One region of the Paenibacillus sp. AR247 genome, then DNA from elsewhere that is predicted to be linked to it. Evidence: riboswitches for the same ligand, from Rfam matches in the RefSeq annotation. Region 1 holds a riboswitch; the other holds the start of a gene.
What was found. A riboswitch is a leader RNA that binds a small molecule or an ion and turns the genes downstream of it on or off. The one in region 1 is predicted to bind cyclic di-AMP.

Region 1 (5,005 bases):
ATTGATTTTCCGACCGATCTTCCTTACGATGTATTTCGTCCGGGTGACGAGTCGAGCCAGAAACAGATCCTGCTGCTCGACCGCCAGGAGCAGCTGCGGGAAATATCCGAGGTGTCGGATATTGTCCGTTCCATCAGCGGCATTCACCGCGGGAAATATCACTTGTATTATCCGGAAGATAAACTGGAAAAGGCGATAACCGATCTTTCTCCTTCGATTTCTCGCATTTTCAAGCTTTAATGACAAAATACCGTACGAAAAGGAACATGGGGTACCGACAAGAAGGGAGTTCAAATTCATGGAACTGTTCGACACGCACACCCATCTGGATGCGCAACAATTCGACGAGGACCGGGAGCGGGTCATTGACAATGCCGTACAAGCCGGTGTAACCCGGATGATCAACGTTGGCTTTAACCGGGAGACGATTCCATCGACGATGAAGCTGGTGGAAACGTATGATTTTATATATGCGGCCATAGGCTGGCATCCGCAGGACGCCGTTTTTATGCAGGAAGGCGATCTGGAGTGGATTGCATCCTTATGCAGTCATCCCAAGGTGGTGGCCATCGGTGAAATTGGACTGGATTACTACTGGGACACCTCGCCGAAGGATGTGCAGCACCGGGTCCTCCGCCAGCAGATCGGACTGGCCCGAGAGCTCAACATGCCAATTGTTATACATAACCGGGACGCCCATGAGGATATTGTGAAAATATTACGGGAAGAGAAGGCCGGCGAGGTCGGCGGCGTCATGCATTCGTTCTCGGGGAGCGGTTCCGATGGACAGGCTGCTCATCGAAACCGACTCCCCTTATCTCACGCCGCATCCTTTCCGAGGAAAGAGAAACGAGTCGGCAAACGTCCGTCTGGTCGCTGAAGCGGCAGCCCTGATTAAGGGGGTTGACCTGGAGGAAATTGCCCGGATTACCACCCAAAATGGGCTGGAACGATTTGGAATTGTGTGAAATCGGGAGAAAAACAGCCGAAAAAATGAGCATGAGCGAATGATTAAAGAATTTTAACAAACAAAACGCCGAATATTACATTTTTTTAACCACTTTTTCAAATAAACGTGGTTGATTACCGCTTTACAACATGCATCAAAACAGGATATCATCTTTTCAGTGAATCATTGAGCTGTCGTTAAGGTCTTACCTTCGCAGCTTTCATGAACCAGTCTCGCTGAGTCTCCCGCATGGGAGAACGGGGGAACCAATACTGGAGCGGGTCATGACAGACCGGAAGTGGTCCCATGCTCGCAAGCGTATTTGATTTCTTTCTTGGGTCTCTGGGGTGAATTGAACGGCTTTACGCCATGAGCGTAAGGACGCGAATAGGGCGGCTCTCTTTCGCCCGAACCCGACAGCTAACCCCGTAAGCGGATAAAGAGAGGTACCCTCGTGCATGACAATTCCGATATTCAGACATCCGGAAGCCACGAAAGAGTCCTCGTAAGCTCTTTTCTATCGGCTTCTTTTGTTTTGAATAAAGGAGAGGCAGTCATCATACTGTTGTATAACAGGAGGTGACAAATCATGATGGAGAGATTGGTTCATGGTGCAAGAACGCATGCTTTCTGTGGGTTCTTGTAAAAAATTGAGTATAGTCGCGTCAAATACAATCATGCATAACTCTAGACGGCGAGGCTATGAAGGAGGATCGAGAAAGTGGGCGTTTTCCAACCAGAGAAGACCCATGATTCAAAAATCTCCAGCATGTCTTACGCATTGCGATGGAAGCATGAGAATTTGCGCCAGATCTCCACTGCAGCTATCGTTTCAATCGCGGTTACCCTGATGATCTTGCTGCTCGTGTACAGTCAATCGCGAAAACAAGTTTATTTGGTAGTAGACGGTCAAATGAAATCTGTACAGACCAATACATCTTTACTTCAAGAAATGCTGGATGAGCAGGAAATCAGTCTGAAACCCGAGGACCAAATATCGATGCCGCTGAGCGGGGCTATATCCGACGGCGACAAGGTCGTGATCGACCGCGCGAGTCCTGTGAAAGTGACGGCTGATGGTGCAACGAAGCATTTGTATACAACGGCCAAAACGGTCGGCGACGTGCTGAAAGAAACCGGCGTCAAAGTCAAGGAAACGGACATTGTGACTCCGGCTGTCGAAACGGCGGTCTCCACCAACACGGACATCCGGATCGTCCGGATGAACAAACAAGTGGTACAGCGTCATGAATCCCTCCCCTTCCGGGTGGTCAAAACCTCCGACCCCAGCATTTACAAAGGCGAGTCGCGGGTGATTCAGCAGGGAGCTCCTGGCGTCATGGTGCAGTACATTGAGAAGAAGTACAAAGACGGCAAGCTGGTGTCCATGAAAATGGTGGGCAAAAAAGTGCAGACGGTGACCAAGGATAAGGTCATTGCCGTCGGCACGAAGAAAAAGCCTGTTCCCGTAGTGACCGAAGTCAAAGCAGCCGTTGCCAAAGCTTCTTCTACCCCTGCCAAGGTGAAGAAGGTCAGCAGCAGCAGTAACAACCGGGTCAGCAAGGCCGGCGTTGACTTTTCCTACAAGAAGCTGATCAAAGTATCCATGACCGCTTATTCGTCTGGCGAGTCCGGAGTCGGCACACGCACCGCCACAGGAACACGCGTCACGGAAGGCCGCACGATTGCGGTTGATCCAAGCGTCATTCCTTTGGGATGGTGGGTTTACATTGAAGGCGTTGGCTTCCGTCGTGCGGAAGACACAGGCGGAGCCATTAAGGGAAATAAAATCGATATATACTACGATTCCGTCCAGCAGGCACGCAACTTTGGCCGTAAATCCGGCCTTAAGGTATACGTGATCGGTCCGGTCAAACCGGAGCTGAACTAATTTCGTTTTACTTTGCCATTCTAATGTTATAGTATTATGATCATGAAAATGTCATGCTAAAGAAGAGGAGCTTTCCTCTTCTTTTTGTTGTTAATTTACAGCAGTTTGTCTATACCGGGACCCGCAAAGTACCTGAACAGGCATCACGGTTATGCCCACTTGCAGGGATACTTGGCTGTCCGGCGGCATTGACGGGTATAATGTACTCGAAAGGAAGACAGGAAATCATGATTAAAGAAGTCATTGTGGTGGAAGGCCGGGATGATACCGTGGCCGTGAAGCGGGCGGTGGATGCCGATACGATCGAGACAGGCGGCTCCGCCATCAATGCGCGTATACTCCAGCGGATCGCGCTGGCTCAGGAGCGGCGGGGGGTCATTGTGCTGACGGACCCGGACCACGCCGGCGAAAGAATCCGCAAAATCATTTCGGCCAAGGTGCCCGGCTGCAAGCATGCGTTTATCCCGGAGGCCGATGCGACCCGCAAGGGGGATATCGGTGTGGAGAACGCCTCGCCTGCGGCGATCCGCAGAGCTCTGAAGCGGGTTCACACCTCTTATGAGGGCGCGGAAAGCCAGATCGACATGGAGGACCTGATGGAGGCGGGGCTGCTGGTGCACCCGGATGCCGCCGCCCGGCGGATGGCGATGGGCAACCTCCTCGGTATCGGCTACTGCAATGGCAAGCAATTTTATAAGCGACTCGCTATATTTCAAATATCCCGCGAAGAATTCGCGGATGCGCTTGCCCGTATCGAAGATGAAGGAGGCCGGACAACGTGAACGGCATGGACGACATCGCCACACCAAGGCGAACCAAAGAAATCATCCAGCGCCACGGCTTTTCATTCAAGAAGAGCCTGGGGCAAAATTTTTTGATCGACCAAAATATTTTAAATAAAATCGTGGATGCGGCCGGACTTGATTCCACCAAGGGTGCCCTGGAGATCGGTCCCGGTATCGGCGCCCTGACCGAAAAGCTGGCCCAGCAGGCAGGGGCCGTCACGGCGGTTGAGATCGACCAGAGGCTGATTCCGATCCTCGAGGAGGTTCTCGCCCCATACCCCGGCGTAAAGGTTCATCATGGGGATGTACTGAAGACGGACCTCGCTGCGCTGTTTAAGAGCAATTTTGCCGGTGTATCCAAAGTCAGCGTCGTGGCCAACCTTCCGTACTATGTGACGACGCCGATCTTGATGAAGCTGCTGGAGGAGCGGCTCCCGCTGGAGAACATCGTCGTGATGATCCAGAAGGAGGTGGCGGACCGGATGGCCGCCCGGCCGGGCACGAAGGATTACGGCAGCCTGAGCATTGCCGTGCAGTATTACAGCGTGCCGGAGCTGGTGTGCATCGTGCCGAAGACGGTATTCATTCCACAGCCGAATGTTGAATCGGCAGTGATCCGTCTGGCCGTGCGGGAACAGTCGCCGGTTGCGGTTGACGATGAGCGGCATTTCTTCGAGGTGGTACAAGCATCGTTTGCTCAGCGGCGGAAGACGATATCGAACAATCTGAAGAGCCGCTTCTTCCCCAAAGAGGGACGGGAGCGTCTGGATCAGCTGCTGCAGGCAGCGGGAATTGACCCGTCCCGCCGCGGCGAGACGCTCAGCATTGAGGAATATGCCGTGCTTAGCAACCTGCTTCGGAAGGAAGGCATCGGCTTAAATTAAACAAAAGATGAACCAATAGGGGGATTCGCCCATACCATGGGGTAGGGGTGATGTTCATGAATATTGGAGACCTGGTCGTGCGCAGATCCTACGGCGGCGATATCGCGTTCCGCGTCGAGGATTTGCGCAGGGACGAAGCGGTGATTAAGGGAACGGAGTTCAGACTTCTGGCGGATTCCCCGCTCGATGATCTGGTAAGGGTCCCTTATGCGCCGGTAAGCGAAAAAACCGAGAAAGCAAATATTAGAGCAAACGAGTCGCTCAGTTTACTGAAACGTCACCGTCAGGAGCAGACCCAGCGGAATCAGGCCACCTTGAGCGGAAGCGGGGAATGGGGAACAGCTGAGCCGGCTTATTTCGAAGTCCCCGGGAAGGTGCTTCATCTGGATGGAGATCCGAATTATTTAAAAAAGAGCCTGAGTCTGTATGAGCAGCTTCGGGTTCCGGCCGAGGGCCATTATGTGAATGAGGCCGGGATGGCGGACGCCCTGTACCG
Region 2 (5,005 bases), on a different contig from region 1:
GCCCTGGTCATTCAGGCGCTGCTGACCGCCGTCACGGCCATGATTCAGTCTCATGGATTAACCCGGCAGACGATGGTTGTCACGATCGGCATGAACGTGCTGAATATTTTCGGCAATTACCTGTTTATTTACGGTCCCGGAGGCTTTCCGAAGCTGGGCGTCGTCGGGGTGGCGATATCCACCGCCTTTGCCCAGTGCGTCGGGCTGGCCGTCAATCTGGTGCTGCTCCGCAAGGCGGCGGGCGTCTACATCCGCTGGAACGACCTGTTCGTGTGGAGCCGTGAGCATATCGGGAAGGTGCTACGCGTCGGCGTGCCGTCCTCGGCCGTGTCCTTGTCGTACTCCGCCAACCAGTTTGTGACCACGGCCTTTATTTCGTCGCTTGGGGCCAGCGTGCTGGCAACGAAAATTTACACGCAGAACATCATGTTCTTCGTCATGATTCTGGCCGTCTCGCTGGGCCGGGGCGGGCAGATCATCGTCGGGCAGCTGGTCGGCGCAGGCCAGAGGGAAGAGGCCTACAAGCAGGTGATCCGGAATTTGATCCGGAGCGAGCTGATCACGCTGGCGGCCGTCGCCGTGCTGACGCTGTTCCGGCAGCCGCTGATGAAGCTGTTCACGACCGACCCGGACATTATCGCGATGGGAGCGGCCCTGCTGCTGCTGAGCTTTCTGCTGGAGCCGGGGCGCAACTTCAACGTCATCCTGGAACGGTCGCTGCAGGCCGCCGGCGACGCCCGGTCCGCCATGATCGTGTCCATCACGGTGACCTGGCTCTTCAGCGTGCCGCTGACGTACCTGCTCGGCATCCATTGGGGATACGGCCTGTACGGTATCTGGGCAGCGTTTATCGCCGACGAATGGCTGCGGGGCATCCTGCTCTGGGTCCGCTGGAGGAGCAAGGCCTGGCAGCGAGCCGCCCGCGCAGGCAGCACAAAAAAACCGCCACTCGGGGATTATCCGGGGTGGCGGTTCTTTGTGCTGGCGCCGAACAGGGACAGATATGCCGAGGAGCGGCGGATCAAGGCGCGGGTATCCGTCGGGAACTCCGGGCCGAGCAGCGGGAGGCGGTTGACGGGAGCGTTCGCCTGGACTTCCGTATCAAGGTCAGCCGTCAGGCCGGAGATCGCAAGCGACGTTCCTCCCCCGATCCGCAACGATGCTGCGGCTCCTTTGGCGTAAGCCGTACGATTCAGCTCGAGAAGGCCGGCATCAAGGGATCTTCCCATGTGTTCGGCTGTTGTGCGCGCGGTATGCTGCTCCAGGCGTGATCTGACATCAAGCAGCGCCATCAGCGCGAGCGGGTATTGATTGTGGTCCGGCTGCTTCAGAATGTGCATGGCCGTCGCGGTGATGGCCTCTTCCAGCGTCAGGCCGCAAATATAACGCAGGCAGCAGCCCCACCGTACCAGGTCGAAGGCTTGCTTGCCTGAGCACAGCAGGCCCTCGGCAAGCCCTTCCTCTCCCGAGTAAGGCAGCTTTACAATGCCGATCCGGCAGTTTTCCAGCCAGCCCAGGCTGTGGTGCTGGTACCTTGGAAGATCGATTTCAAACAGTTCGATGGTGGAGATCAAAGCCCGGTTCATCGTGACATCCTCCTTGACCGTGATTTCATGGATACTCCCTGCCGTCTTGTTCCGGATCGTCACGGCCAGTAGGGTTCCATACATGTGTCCGATTGGTAAACTATCCGCATCATACGTCCAAGGGAGTTCTCTTGGCAAGAAGGCGCGGCGGATTTTTTCGGATCAAAACCAGCATCTTTCCACCGCAAAGTCCAAAATTCCGGCAAAAAGCCGCTTTTTTTCAGCCTAGCGGCTTCAGCCCTATTCCGGCATTATTTTCCGGTCCAATGGGCGGGTTCAGCCATTTGAATGGTTTCCCGCCTTCAGTTATCCAGCAAAGCTAAGGAAAGCGGTAGGAAAGGCCGTAAAACAATGATTCCTACGGATTAGGACCCGTTTTCCCATCAGATCCCCAAATAAAGCAGGGAATCGTATCGTTTCCCTGCTTTACAGTTCGCCGTCCCAGGCGTATATTCATTTCATCATCCAATAGAGTAAGATTTGCGACTTGATGAACGCTGAATTTTCCGATGAAAAGCGGGGGAACCAATCGCAGTCCTCGTCCCACGGAGCTTTATGCTGGGGCTTGCGGCTTGCAGGGGTGAATCGGAGGCAGGATAACGCCTGTTTCCGTAGGGCTACTCTCACGGCCCGAATCCGTCAGCTAACCTCGTAAGCGTAGTTGAGAGCGGAAGAAACTGTGATTTGAAGCGTAAACACAGGGTATCTGCTCTGTGTTTTTCTGTGTGCTCATTTTGAAGGATGAAGCGTGTACATGGAATATGTCTATTCGCTGAATTTCCGCCGGAATGGCGGAGAGCGGGGGAACCGGTCGTGTCTGCAGCATCCGCTGCGGCCATATGGGGTGAATCTCGAAAGTGTAGAGTAGGGCTACTCTTTGGCCCGAATCCGTCAGCTAACCACGCAAGCGTGTTAAGAGAGGCAGCTGTTATTCATGCAGATGGCAAGGCTTATTCAGCCTTGGATTTGGAAGCATGGAAGAGTGTCCTCTTTCCGGTGCTTCTTTTTTGTTGTTTAAAAAAGGAGAAGCATTGATTCCCAAGCGGGCGGCGCCCGCGATTTTGTACAAATAGAGAAAACAGGTTATGTGGGAGAGAGGAGAACATGAAGTGCCCCAGATACAAGTAAACGGAACCACGTTATATTATGAAATTCACGGCAGCGGCACGCCCATCGTGTTCATTCATGGGCATTTGTCGTCCCATCATATGTTTGAGCCCCAGGTCGAATATTTCAGCAAGCGGGCGAAGGTAATCGTGCTGGACCTCCGCGGTTACGGCAATTCGGGGAAGCTTGACGTGGAGGTCGGGCACATTATGGAAACCCAATGCAGCGATCTGTGCGAGCTGCTCAATAAGCTGCATATTTCGCAGGCGACGCTTGTCGGCTGTTCCAGCGGAAGCGCACTCGCCCAGACGTTTGCCGCCCTTCATCCGGACCGGGTCAGCGCCCTGGTACTCGTAGACAGCTACTTCGCCGGATGCTTCGGGAAAAAGAACCATTTGCTGAATATTTGCGAGGCGTGCAGCTGGCTGTCTTATTATTTGCCTGCGGAGTTTTCCTAAGGTCGCTGCGGGTGACGTATAACTCCTGCGCAAGGAGCTGTACCACAAGCGGCCGACAGAGTCGATCAAGCAGCGCATGGAGCTGTTGCGGTATGGAGATGCCCGCCAATTTGGCGCGGCTGCCAATGCCTGTACTGTGCGTCGCAGGCAGTCAAAGCGAGTGGTTCGTCAAGCAAATGCAGCGGGCGGCCACCCTGTTCCGGCATGTGCAGCTGGCGACGATCGAGGATGCGATGTACCCGACCCATTTATGCCAGCCCCATGCATTCAACCGCATGCTGCTGGACTTTTTGATGGACCAGCATATCTACCGGACCCGGGAAGCCTATGGAGGATAGCCCGCGTTCATGGGATTTGCCTCGTGGGAAGAAAATCGCATCTTGAATCGCACTGGCCCTAACCAAACGATCTACTCGCTGTATTAGGCAGCAAGTTAACCGCCCGATAAGAAGGCGGTTAACTGAGCTCTAGCGAGTATTCGTTTTTTCAATGAGACTGATTATATTAAAAAGGGAGGGATGAACCGTCCATCAATATCGGTGAACCCGTATTCCTGGGCAAGATCACCAGCCTGTAGTACCAGTCCGTTTTTCAGTTTCACTTCATCATCCCCAGCTAGGGCTGACACCGCTCGCCCTACGTAATACGGCGACTCCGTGTGTTTCAGAGCATCAACCTCCTTCCAATGAGCTTCATCTGTACCGAAGTTCCTTAATACCAGTTCTGTTCTCATCCAGCCAGGGGAGACCGCTACCACGGTTATTTCAGTGCTTTTGAGATCATGAGCTAATCCGAGCACTGAGCGGTTAATGGTATTCTTGGCGAGGTCGTAATAGAAAGTTCCTAAATACTTATCCTGATCCTGAAATGTGGTATGTACGATCAATCCAGAATCAGCTTCCAGCATAAGCGGAATCGCATAATGGTTTGTCGCTATTTGTGGGCGTACTCCATTCTGAAACATCGCATCCCACATGTTCAGCGGATATTCCCAGAATGGTTTGGATTGTAAATTCACTTCCAAGTCATGCAGTCCCCAGACGTTATTCACTAGGATATGGAGCCGTCCTTGTTCCTGTCGGATTCTCTCGATCAAAGCTTGTGTATCCTCATCACGGGTATGATCGCAACGACATGCGTACGCCTCTCCTCCATGACTTCGAATCTCCTCCACAGTTTCATCGATACTGCCTGGAAAACCGTGTGTAGTCGTACCTCGTAAACTTCTTCCGGACACATAAACGACTGCTCCGGCTTTCCCAAGTTCAACGGCAATCCCTCGTCCTGCTCCCCGGCTTCCTCCGGTTACAAGAGCGATTTTCCCAGCGAGTCTCTTCAAGTTCATCTACTCCTTCGCAGTTATTTATTTCACCATACTAAAGTAATGCGTCATTAACTGTCGTATTTGAGGATGAACGATTGATTTTTAGAATAAATGAAAAGGCAAGCTTGAAAGTTAGGCATATTGCTAATTTGTTATTTGCGGCTATATCGATAAAATACGTTATGGGAATCTGAGCTGCGGTGTGCAGCCTTTTTTAGGTTGGTGAAAGTGCTTTTGCCATTGACAGGCAGGGATATAATGGAGAGATATAATCATGGCATAAGAAGGAGGAAAAGTTGTGGCAACCATCGAAGATTTGATGAAGCTGGACATTCGCATCGGAACGGTGGTCAAGGCGGAGCCTTTTCCGGAGGCGCGCAAGCCGGCGATCAAGCTGAGCATTGATTTCGGGGAGCTTGGAGTCAAGCGTTCCTCGGCCCAGATTACGAGAAGGTATACCCCGGAGCAGCTGGTCGGCCGCCAGGTGGCCGCCGTCGTTAATTTTCCCGTACGGCGGATTGCCGGATATG

Region 2: linked by a shared signal. The riboswitch ahead of CPT76_RS00965 (alpha/beta fold hydrolase) and the one ahead of CPT76_RS07370 (resuscitation-promoting factor) in region 1 are both predicted to bind cyclic di-AMP.

Annotation. Positions count from the first base shown of each region.
Region 1 is NZ_PCZT01000007.1:46,589-51,593, reverse strand. Features, by position in the region: gene CPT76_RS07380 (HD domain-containing protein) at 1-240, shown strand, start outside; partial or broken gene CPT76_RS07375 (TatD family hydrolase) at 365-968, shown strand; cyclic di-AMP (ydaO/yuaA leader) riboswitch at 1,174-1,400, shown strand; gene CPT76_RS07370 (resuscitation-promoting factor) at 1,671-2,840, shown strand; gene rnmV (ribonuclease M5) at 3,068-3,622, shown strand; gene rsmA (16S rRNA (adenine(1518)-N(6)/adenine(1519)-N(6))-dimethyltransferase RsmA) at 3,619-4,509, shown strand; gene yabG (sporulation peptidase YabG) at 4,566-5,005, shown strand, end outside.
Region 2 is NZ_PCZT01000002.1:124,540-129,544, reverse strand. Features, by position in the region: gene CPT76_RS00970 (MATE family efflux transporter) at 1-1,182, shown strand, start outside; cyclic di-AMP (ydaO/yuaA leader) riboswitch at 2,072-2,259, shown strand; cyclic di-AMP (ydaO/yuaA leader) riboswitch at 2,347-2,512, shown strand; gene CPT76_RS00965 (alpha/beta fold hydrolase) at 2,696-3,151, shown strand; gene CPT76_RS00960 (alpha/beta fold hydrolase) at 3,244-3,489, shown strand; gene CPT76_RS00955 (SDR family NAD(P)-dependent oxidoreductase) at 3,651-4,496, opposite strand; gene csaA (chaperone CsaA) at 4,774-5,005, shown strand, end outside.